DNA from 3 places in the Aquihabitans sp. McL0605 genome. Region 2 is predicted to be linked to each of the others. Evidence: predicted binding sites of a transcription regulator. Region 2 holds the regulator's gene; each other region holds the start of a gene.
What was found. Region 2 encodes LexA, which represses DNA repair genes until DNA is damaged. Its sites were predicted from a motif close to CGAACNNNNGTTCG; they were not measured.

Region 1 (3,273 bases), 1.4 Mb from region 2:
ACGCAGCGGTTCTCCGCCGAGCTGTTCACCAGCGACGAGGCCAAGGAGGGCATGGGTGCGTTCCTGGCCAAGCGCCCCGCCGCCTGGGTCCCGCCCACCGACAGCTGAACCGCCTGACGGCCGAGCGACGACCGCTCCCTGCTCTCACCGGCGGACCCCGGGCAGCTGGTGCCGCGGTGGCCGCTCCTCAGATGGACCGCTCCCGGCGCTGACGCTTGGAGCAGGGTGGCGCCGGCGTCTCCGCCGAGCCCGGGTCGTGATGCCGGTGGTCCGGGCGCGCGAGGAGGTGCGCCGATGGGGCCGCAGGTACGGCCTGGTGCGAGATGGATGGGACACCGGTCGTTGGACCGGGGGTTCGGCGCGGTGGTCGAGGGGTTGATCGCGCCGGGTCAGCCCGCGGCCGGCCCGGCCCGGGTGGGGTCGGTGGCGGTGGGGCCGTCGACGGTGATGGGGCTGGCCGCGTCGGTGCCTGGACCGCGACGGGCATGAGATCCGTCAGGGCTGACGGGGGGCGGCTCATCATCGGGTGGCGCGGCCAGGAGGTCGTCGCCGGCCGGGGTGAGCGGTGGCGAGGCGTTGAGGTGGAACTGGCGGCGATCGAGCCGCTCGCCCGTGGGCGGGAGGTAGCGGTGCGGCGCGATGCCGAGCGCCCCGGCCGCTCGCTCGACGGCAGCGGTGGAGCGGGCCCTACCGCCTGCTCCACCCACGTCGGGCAGGATCGGCTCGCCCGTGGCGTCGAGCACACGGCCGTGCCGGTTGGTGAACACGACCCCACCGTCTCGGTGACGGGGCAGGTCGGCGTTGCCCTCGATGCCGAGCTCGCCAAGGTGGTGCAGCCGGTGGTGGGCCCGGCACAGCGTGAGCAGGTTCCAGGTCTCGGTGACGCCCTGGTCCTCCCAGTGGATGATGTGGTGGACGTCGAGCCGGGTGGTGCGGTGGCAGCCCGGCACCGCGCACCCGCCGTCTCGGTGCTCGACGAGGCGCCGCAGCCGGCGGTTGACGATGTGGGTGGCCCGGCCCATGGCGACCGGAGTGATGCCGTGGTGCAGTGCGGCCCGCAGCTTGGCGTCGCACAAGATGAGACGGCGCTGGCCCTCGGGCAGCGCGACGCCGAGGTGGGTCATGAGCTCGAGGCCGTGCGGTCCGGCCTGGAGGTGGGCATGGACGAGGTAGCGATCGGTCCCGGGCCGGGCCGCTGCGGCTGCGGCGAGGTCGTCTTCGGCTTGGGCGAGGAGGGCATCAGCCAGCGAGACGTGTGGCGGCCGCTCGCCCTCGGGCGTCTCTGTGCGGGCCTCGCGCTCGAGGTCCTCCTGCTTGGCCTTCAGCGCCCGATCGATCAGGGCCCCCTCGGCCTCGGGCAGACGGCCGCGGATCCACCATCCCTCCTCGTCGACGCCCGTGGCCACCCCGCGTCGACGCTTGCGGGCGCCATCGAGCTTGGGATCGGCGTAGCAGGGCAGCGCCTGGCGGAGCTGCTGGACGGTGCAGCACTGGGCGACCCGCGTGGCCGACTCGTCGTACGCGGGGGGAACGTGCCGAGCGATCTCGGCCGCTTGGTCGACCGACAGCAGCCCCATCCGCAGCGCCTCGGTGGCCGACGGCAGCTCCTCGGATCGTTCGGCCAGGTGCACGATGTCTGCGGCCCGCTCGGGCGAGATGCCCGTCCGCCACGCGACCCAGTCCTTGGGTGAGAGCGGATCGCCGCCGGACACCCCATCTGCGATGGCCTGCCTGGCGACGTCGACCATCTGTCCGTGGGCGATGTTGATGACGCCCTGGAGGCGAGCGATCTCCTCGAGCACCTGGTCGTACCGATCGACGGGAGCGCCGTCGGCGGCGTCGGAGGTGCGGGGCGGGGTCATGCACCCACGCTAGGCCCGCCACCACCTATGTCGAACGTGTGTTCGACATAGGTCCATGATTGCTTTCGATGGCCCCACCGCAGCTCATCGGTCCCGTTGCTACCGGACATCGGACACGGGGACCTCGGACCTCCCGAACACGGGTGCCGCCCCGTCCGGGTCCAGCCTGAGGATCGGCCCTACGCCAGAGCCGGAGAGGGCTCCGGGCCTCGATCCGGGTCGGGCCCGGCGCCGGCCGCCGCGTCGTCGGTGCCCGTGGGCTGGGTGGTGGGCACCCGGCGGGTGAAGAACAGCGACACCGTGGCCAAGATGGCCAGCACGGCGAGGGCGGTGTCCATGCCCTGGACGCGGGCCGCCTCGTTCTCCGAGACGATGGCCGCGTTGGCCTCGCTCGGGACGCCGGCGTCGTCGAGCGCGGCCGACAGCTGGGTGTTCGACACGAACGGCACCCCCGAGGCGAGCTCCACCGCGGCCTGGTCCTGCACCGCGGCGGGCACCTGGTCGTTGGTGGCGATCCCGGTGATCAGCGAGCCGGTGAGCACCGCGATCAGCACCGAGCCGGCGAGCGCGGTGCCCAGCGAGGCCCCGAGGTTGGTGGCGGTGTTCTGCAGGCCCCCCACCTCGCCGCTCTCGCTGGTGGGGACGGCCGACACGGTCACCGCGCCGAGCTGCGAGGACAGGGCGCCGATGCCCAGCCCGATCAGGATGAGCGGCACGGCCACGACGCCTGCGCCCGAATCGATGTCGATGCCGCCGATCAGCGTGAGGATGCCGCCCAGCATCAGCAGCAGGCCCACCCGGGCGACCCGGCGCGGCGAGGCCTCCGGCCAGACCTTGGGGACGCCGGCGGCGGCCAGCAGCAGCGCCACCGACAGCGGCATGATCCGCAGGCCGGTGTCGATGGCCGAGAGCTCGAGCACCACGCTCAGGAACAGCGGGACGATGAAGAACACCCCGGCCTGCAGCAGGAACTGGAAGAAGAACATCACCAGCCCGCCGGTGAGCTGCCGGTTGGAGAACATGCTCGGGTCGATCAGCGGTTCCTTGCCGTTGCGCAGGAGCCGGTGCTGCCAGATGAAGAACAGCCACACCACGCCGAGGCCGAAGATGATGAACCAGAACGTGAGCGAGGTGTTCAGCAGCGACGGTGCACCGGGCTTGGGCGTGACCCAGCCCCACTCGCTCGAGCGCAGCACGCCGAACACCGCGGTGCCCAGGCCCACCACTGACAGCAGGGTGCTGGTGAGGTCGAGGTGGTGGTGGCCCTCGGCGGGGGCGTCGGCGATCTTGCGGGTCAGGGCCAGGATGATCAGGACGAAGAACACCTCGCCGAAGAACACGAGCCGCCACGACGCGTAGGTGGTGGCGGCACCACCGATCAGCGGGCCGGCGGCCACGGCGATGGCCCCCG
Region 2 (3,273 bases):
CCACCCGCCTGGCGCTCAGTGGCGCTTGGGCTCGGTGGCCTTGGTGAGGCGAGAGGGGCCCATCAGCTCGTCGAGCTCCCGCTCGAAGTCGGCGAGATCGTCGAACTCCTTGTAGACGCTGGCGAAGCGCACGGCGGCCACGACGTCGAGGTCTCGCAGGTGCTCGAGCACGGCCCGGCCGACGCGGTCGCTGCTGACCTCGGTCCCTTCGAGCCGGAGCGACTCCTCGACGGCGGTGGCGATGCGATCGAGGTCGGCGGCATCGACCGGCCGACCCTTGGTGGCCAGCCGCAGGCCCGAGACCACCTTGGCCGGGTCGAACGGCTCGCGGTCCCCGGAGCGCTTGACGACCAGAAGTGGGACCTCCTCGAGGCGCTCGAACGTGGTGAACCGGCGCTGGCAGGCGAGGCAGGCGCGGCGACGACGGATCAGCAGCCCGTCTTCGGACTGCCGGGAATCGATGACCTTGTCTTCGAAGGTTCCACAGGCTGGGCAGCGCACGGGCGTGACGCTACTGCCACGGGCGCGGTGCGCCCGTTCGCGTCAGGCGGGAACGACGATCTGCTCACCCGGCTGGAGGATGGTGGTGCCGTTCAGCTCGATCAGCCGATCGACCAGGGGACGCACGTCACCGGTGGGCTGGAGACGGCGGGCGATGCTCCAGAACGTGTCGCCTGAGTGCACCTCGAGCTGGGCCGTGGTGCCGGCCGCCACACCGGCGGCGGCCGAGGTTCCGGCCGAGGCGCCAGCAGACGGGGCGCCAGCAGACGGGGCGGGAGCGAGCCCGGCGAGGGCACCGCTGCCGATGGCGATCGACAGCAGGACCACCAGCACGATCCCGACGACGGCGGCGACGATGTGGGCCGGTGTGAGGCCGAGATCGATCGGCGCCTCGACCGTGCGCCCTCCGTGGGCGGTGACGAGGCGGAGCGCGGGGCGCTGGGGAACCGAGGTGTGCGGGCGGGGTTGGATGATCGCAGCCATGGAACAGATACTCCCCAGGGGGTCTGACATCGAGACGCTTCCGAACGCTCGTTCCACGAACGCCTGTTCGGACGTGGACACTGTAGGCACGAACAGTCGTTCGCCGTCAAGCCCGGGAACGAACAAATGTTTGCCCGAACACCTGCGCGATGCTACGGTCACGGTCGACCACTTGTTCGCCCTCCCGGGCATCACACGAGGAGCCCCCATGACCGACCAAGCGCTCACCGCCCGCCAACGGCAGATCCTCGAGTGCATCGATGCCTCGATGCGCGAGAAGGGCTACCCGCCGTCGGTCCGGGAGATCGGCGAGACCGTCGGACTGGGGTCCCCGTCCACGGTCCACTCCCACCTCTCCACCCTGCAGCGGCTCGGGTTCCTCCGCCGGGACCCGTCCAAGCCCCGCGCCATCGAGGTCCGCTGGGACGCAGCGTCCGGGGCCGCCGTCGAGCGGCGCCCCATCCGCCACGTCCCCCTCGTGGGCGAGGTGGCGGCCGGCACCGACGTGCTCGCCCAGCAGAACGTCGAAGAGGTGGTCCCCGTCCCCGCAGACCTCACGGGCGACGGAGACCTCTTCATGCTGAAGGTCCGTGGCGACTCCATGGTCGATGCCGGCATCCTCGACGGAGACTTCGTGGTGGTTCGCTCCCAGCCCGAGGCCCGCAACGGCGAGATCGTCGTCGCCGGCATCCCCGGCGAGGAGGCCACGGTCAAGACCTACAGCCGCAGCGGCGATCAGGTCGTGCTCACGCCCCACAACCCGCGCCTCGAGCCCATGGTGTTCCCGGCGTCCGAGGTCCAGGTGTTCGGCAAGGTCGTCACCGTCATGCGCAAGCTCTGATCGCTCAGAGCTTGCCGATGGCCGCGGTGTAGCGCTCCTTCTCCCGGGCGGTGCCCAGGCTGTCGGTGGCGAAGGTGTCCACCAGCACGCCGTCCTTGCCGATGAGGAACGTGGCTCGGATGGCACAGCCCAGATCCTCGTTGAACACGCCGTAGGCCTGGGCCACGGCTCCATGCGGCCAGAAGTCCGAGAGCAGCGGGAACGTCCAGCCCTTCTGGTCCGCCCACACCTTCTGGGAGAAGCGCGAATCGCACGACACGGCGAGCACCTGCACGCCGGCCTGCTCGTACTCGGCGATGTCGTCGCGCAGCTCGCACAGCTCGCCTTCGCACACCCCCGTGAACGTGAACGGGTAGAAGACGAGGGCGACGGCCTTCTCGCCGGCGAAGTCGCTGAGCGACACGTCGGTGCCGTCCTGGTCCTTGAGCGTGAATGCGGGGGCGGGCTGTCCGACGTCGATGGCCATGGGTGCTCCTGTGCTGGGTGGGATCGGCGCAGTGTACGGAGCTGTCCGACCCGCCGCGCTCCTGGTCCGCGGCACGGGCGGAGCACCACCTCAGCGAGCTGGGGGCGCCATCCGCCGCAGCACGGCGGCAGCCGCCACCGCCAGTGCGTCGTCCACGTCGTCGCCTTGGCCGTGGCGGACGGTGAGGGTCACGAGCGCCCGTCCCCGCCACAAGGTGAGGTGCTCGTACTGCGTCACCAGACCCGACTCCACCGTCCCGGTCTGGTCCTCGACGGTGATCCAGTCGACGGGGTCGGGGGCGTCGGCCTCCGTGCTCCCGGCCGGGGCCGACAGATCTGCGACGGCCGGGCGGTCACCGCGGCGCCGCAGCGCCTCGATCCAGCCAGGGGCGCGGTCGCGCTCGGTCCACCGCTGGCGCCACACGGCGTCGAGGCAGATCGTCCCGAGCCGGTCCCACGCGTCGCGGTGCGCCGCCCGATCGGCGGGATCGTCATCGGCGAAGACCTCGGTGCGCACGACGGCCAGCACCCCCGCGCGCCGCAGGCGCCACGCTGCGCCCTCGTCGAGCGCGGTGAGGCGGCGCCGAGCCCGGATCGTCCGCAGCTCCTCCGACGCCGGATCATCGCCGTGGGGGTCGAGCCGCTCGGCGTTGTTGAACATCGGCACCGACTGCCAGCCCTTGCCCAGGTCGGATCGAGCCAGGAGGGGGCGCTCGGCGAAGGCCTGGTCCTCCGGGTCCCACCAGGGCGCCTCGCCCCCGGGGCCGGTCCGACGCCCCTCGGCCCCGGCCTTCTGCTTCCTCCCGATCGCCACCGGTGGGTCAGACGCCCGTCGTCAGCAGGTCGACCAGCGCCTCGTAGCACCGCTCGATCGGCGCACGGTCGACCCGCTCGTCGGCGGTGTGGGCGAGCGTGGCATCGCCGGGTCCGAAGTTGGTGGCCGGGATCCCGTGGGCGGCGAAGCGCGCCACATCGGTCCAGCC
Region 3 (3,273 bases), 410 kb from region 2:
GGACGCCACCGACCAGCACGTGGCGGAGCGCTTCGCCCAGGGCCTCGGGGTCGTCGAGCGCATCCACTGCGGGCGCGACGGCGTGGTCGGGCGAGGTGGCGACGGCGTGCACCACCGTGCGGGCCTGCTCCCGGCCCGACGCGGTGGACACCGCGGCACCCCGGTCGGGGTTCTGCTGGGCATCCCACTCGGCCAGGGCCTCGTCGTAGCCCCCCTCACCGGGGTGCAGCACGCGGGTGGTGGGCTGGGCGTCAATCTGCGCCTGCACCTCTTCGGCCGAGGTCTCGTCGGTCTCGTGGATGCGCGGCGGATCGACCGGGACCACGAGGGTGCCGTCGTCGTTGCGAACGATGTCCATGAGAAGTTGCTCCAGGTCGTGTCGGTGTCGCCTCTTAGGAGGCCGGATGACCAGCCACTACCCCGATCCGGTCGATCCGATCCCTGCGCGCCGCTCCCGCGCAGTAACTTGACCGATCAGTCAAGTTCTTCGGCGGACGACGACCAGCACGCAGACAGGGGACCCCCATGACCGATCTCACGCTCGACGAGTTCAAGGCCGAGGCCACCGCCTTCTTGGACGCCAACGCCTCACCCAAGCCCGAGGCGACCGCGTTCGAGTGGGGCCAGGGCTCCGACGACGTGGCCCTCTTCGAGGAGATCACCCCCGAGGAGGAGGCCCGCCAGCTCGCCGCCGCCAAGGCATGGCTGGGCACCAAGGCCACCGCCGACCTGCACTGGATCGCGGGCCCCACCGAGCTGGGCGGGCGGGGCCTCCCCCGCGCCTACGACCAGGCCTACCGCTCCCTCGAGACCCGCTACGACGTCCCGGCCCAGGGCTTCTTCGGCATCGGCTTCGGCATGGTCGCCCCCACGATGCTCGAGCACGGCCAGCCCGAGGTGCACGCCTACCTGCCCCGCATGTACCGGGGCGAGCTGGTGGGCTGCCAGCTGTTCAGCGAGCCCGCCGCCGGCTCCGACCTGGCCGGCCTCACCACCAAGGCCGAGCGCGACGGCGACGAGTGGGTGATCAGCGGGCAGAAGGTGTGGACCTCGGGCGCCCACTACTCCGACATCGGCGAGATCATCTGCCGCACCGACCCCGACCTCCCGAAGCACCAGGGCCTCACCGGGTTCGTGGTCGACATGCACGCCCCCGGCGTCGAGGTCCGGCCCCTGCGCCAGATGACCGGCGGGTCCGCGTTCAACGAGGTGTTCTTCGACGAGGTCCGCGTCCCCGACACCCACCGCCTCGGCGACGTGAACAAGGGCTGGACCGTGGCGCTCACCACGCTGATGAACGAGCGGGCCTCGATCGGTGGGGGCGGCGGAGGCGGCGGGCTGGGCCTCGCCAGCGCCACCCGGCTGATCCAGATGATGCGCCACTTCGACGTGGCCGACGACCCGGTCCTGCGCGACGAGCTCGCCCGCCTCTACACGGGCTTCCAGGTGGCGAAGTACACCAACCAGCGCGCCGCCGAGAAGCTGAAGGCGACCGGCGTCCCCGGCCCGGAGCTCTCGCTCGGCAAGCTCATGCTCACCGACAACCTCACGGCCACCGCCGAGTTCGTGGCCAGGGTCCTGGGCCCTCGGCTCCTCGCCGACAGCGGCGAGTGGGGCACCTACGCGTGGAGCACGTTCGTCTGCGGCACTCCCGGCATGCGCATCGCCGGCGGCTCCGACGAGACCCTCCGCAACATCATCGGCGAGCGCGTCCTGGGCCTCCCCAAGGAGCCCGGCATCGACTCCAAGAGCCCCTTCAAGGACATCTTCAAGGGCTGACGCCACCCTGTCCCGCGCCCCGGGCGCCGGCTCGGTCGTCGGCTCGGGCTCTAGGGCTCGTCGGCACGATCCCCAGGTCAGCGGGTATCCACCGCCGCACCCGTCTATCCCAAATCGGACATTTCAGCACTTTTTGATGGATGTGGTTTCCATCGAACGTGTGTTCGGGTTAGGCTCAGGGTCATGACGGTGACATCGGATCTTCGAACCCAGGCGCTGCACGTCGCCGCGGTCATCGAGCCCGAGCTCATGACCGGTCCGCAGGCCGCGGCCGCGGTCGAAGATCTGGCCACGGCCGACAAGGCGCTCGGCGGCGCCCTGCTGTTCTTGGCCCTGCGGGTGGCGCGCACCGATGCCTGGCGAGGTCACGGCCACCACTCGGCCGCAGACTGGCTGGCCGCCAAGGCCGGCATCTCGGTGGCCGAGGCGAGCCGGCAGCTGGGCACCGCCAAGAAGGCCGACCGGCTGCCCAAAACCAAAGACGCCATGCGCAAGGGCGACCTCTCCGCCGATCAGGCCGGGGCCGTCGCCGACGGAGCCTCGGCCGATCCGTCCGCCGAAGACGACCTTCTCGACTCGGCGTCCCGAGACACCAACAAGGCACTCAAGGACAAGGCCGCCAAGGCCAAGGCGGCCGCCACCGACTCCGCCGAACGGGAGCGCCGCATCCGCGCCCGCCGGTCGCTGCGCCGCGGCACCGATGCCGACGGCGCGTTCTGGGCGCGGATCTCCGGCCCCGGCGCCGACGCCGCCACCTTCGACGCCATGCTCCGGCCGTTCGAGGAGGTCATGTTCCGCCAGGGCCGCACCGACGGCACGCGCGACACCTACGAGAACCGGTCCTACGACGCCTACATGGCCATGCTCGCCTACTACGGCCACCTCCGCGCCGCCGCGGCGGAACCGGCACGACCCGAGCCTGCCGGCGAGGGGACCCACGACCGCGAGCCCACCGACCGCGAGCCCACCGACCGCGAGCCAGAGAGTGATGCGCCCGCGGGTGTCACGCCCCCGGCAGGATCACCGCCCACGTGGTCGCCGCCGTGGGACCCCGACCGGGTGGTGCCGCTCCCCCACAAGCTCCCCGGCGGCAACAACGTCAAGGTGATCGTGAACGTCGACCACACCGCCCTGCTGCGCGGCCACACGCTGGCCGGCGAGACCAGTGAGATCGCCGGGCTCGGCCCCGTGTCGATCGCGGCGGTCCGAGCCATCCTCCTCGACGACCCGTTCCTCGCGGTGGTGGTCCGCAAGGGGAGAGACGTCGTCACCGTCGCCCACCACGGCCGGGGGCTCAACGCCCACCAGCGCACCGCCATCGAGGCCGACGGCGTGCGGTGCAGCAACCGCGCGTGCAACCGATCCATCGCCATCGAGGTCGACCACCGCGTCCCCTACGGCGACGACCCCATCACGCACCTCGCCAACCAGGACCCGCTCTGCCCCGCCTGCCACCTCCGGAAGACCCACCACGGGTGGCACCTCGAGGCCGGA

Region 1: a site for LexA is predicted at 1,894-1,907, ahead of ACPPVX_RS13750 (DUF222 domain-containing protein). Genes of this name have one in related genera too.
Region 3: a site for LexA is predicted at 1,933-1,946, ahead of ACPPVX_RS18405 (DUF222 domain-containing protein). Genes of this name have one in related genera too.

The regions. Positions count from the first base shown of each region.
Region 1 covers NZ_CP188252.1:2,968,547-2,971,819, forward strand. The annotation lists gene ACPPVX_RS13745 (enoyl-CoA hydratase/isomerase family protein) at 1-108, shown strand, start outside; gene ACPPVX_RS13750 (DUF222 domain-containing protein) at 390-1,862, opposite strand; gene ACPPVX_RS13755 (MFS transporter) at 2,042-3,273, opposite strand, start outside.
Region 2 covers NZ_CP188252.1:4,396,807-4,400,079, reverse strand. The annotation lists gene nrdR (transcriptional regulator NrdR) at 16-501, opposite strand; gene ACPPVX_RS20420 (LysM peptidoglycan-binding domain-containing protein) at 544-984, opposite strand; gene lexA (transcriptional repressor LexA) at 1,193-1,825, shown strand; gene ACPPVX_RS20410 (peroxiredoxin) at 1,830-2,291, opposite strand; gene ACPPVX_RS20405 (hypothetical protein) at 2,382-3,104, opposite strand; gene dapE (succinyl-diaminopimelate desuccinylase) at 3,112-3,273, opposite strand, start outside.
Region 3 covers NZ_CP188252.1:3,982,222-3,985,494, reverse strand. The annotation lists gene ACPPVX_RS18415 (hypothetical protein) at 1-358, opposite strand, end outside; gene ACPPVX_RS18410 (acyl-CoA dehydrogenase family protein) at 526-1,779, shown strand; gene ACPPVX_RS18405 (DUF222 domain-containing protein) at 1,963-3,273, shown strand, end outside.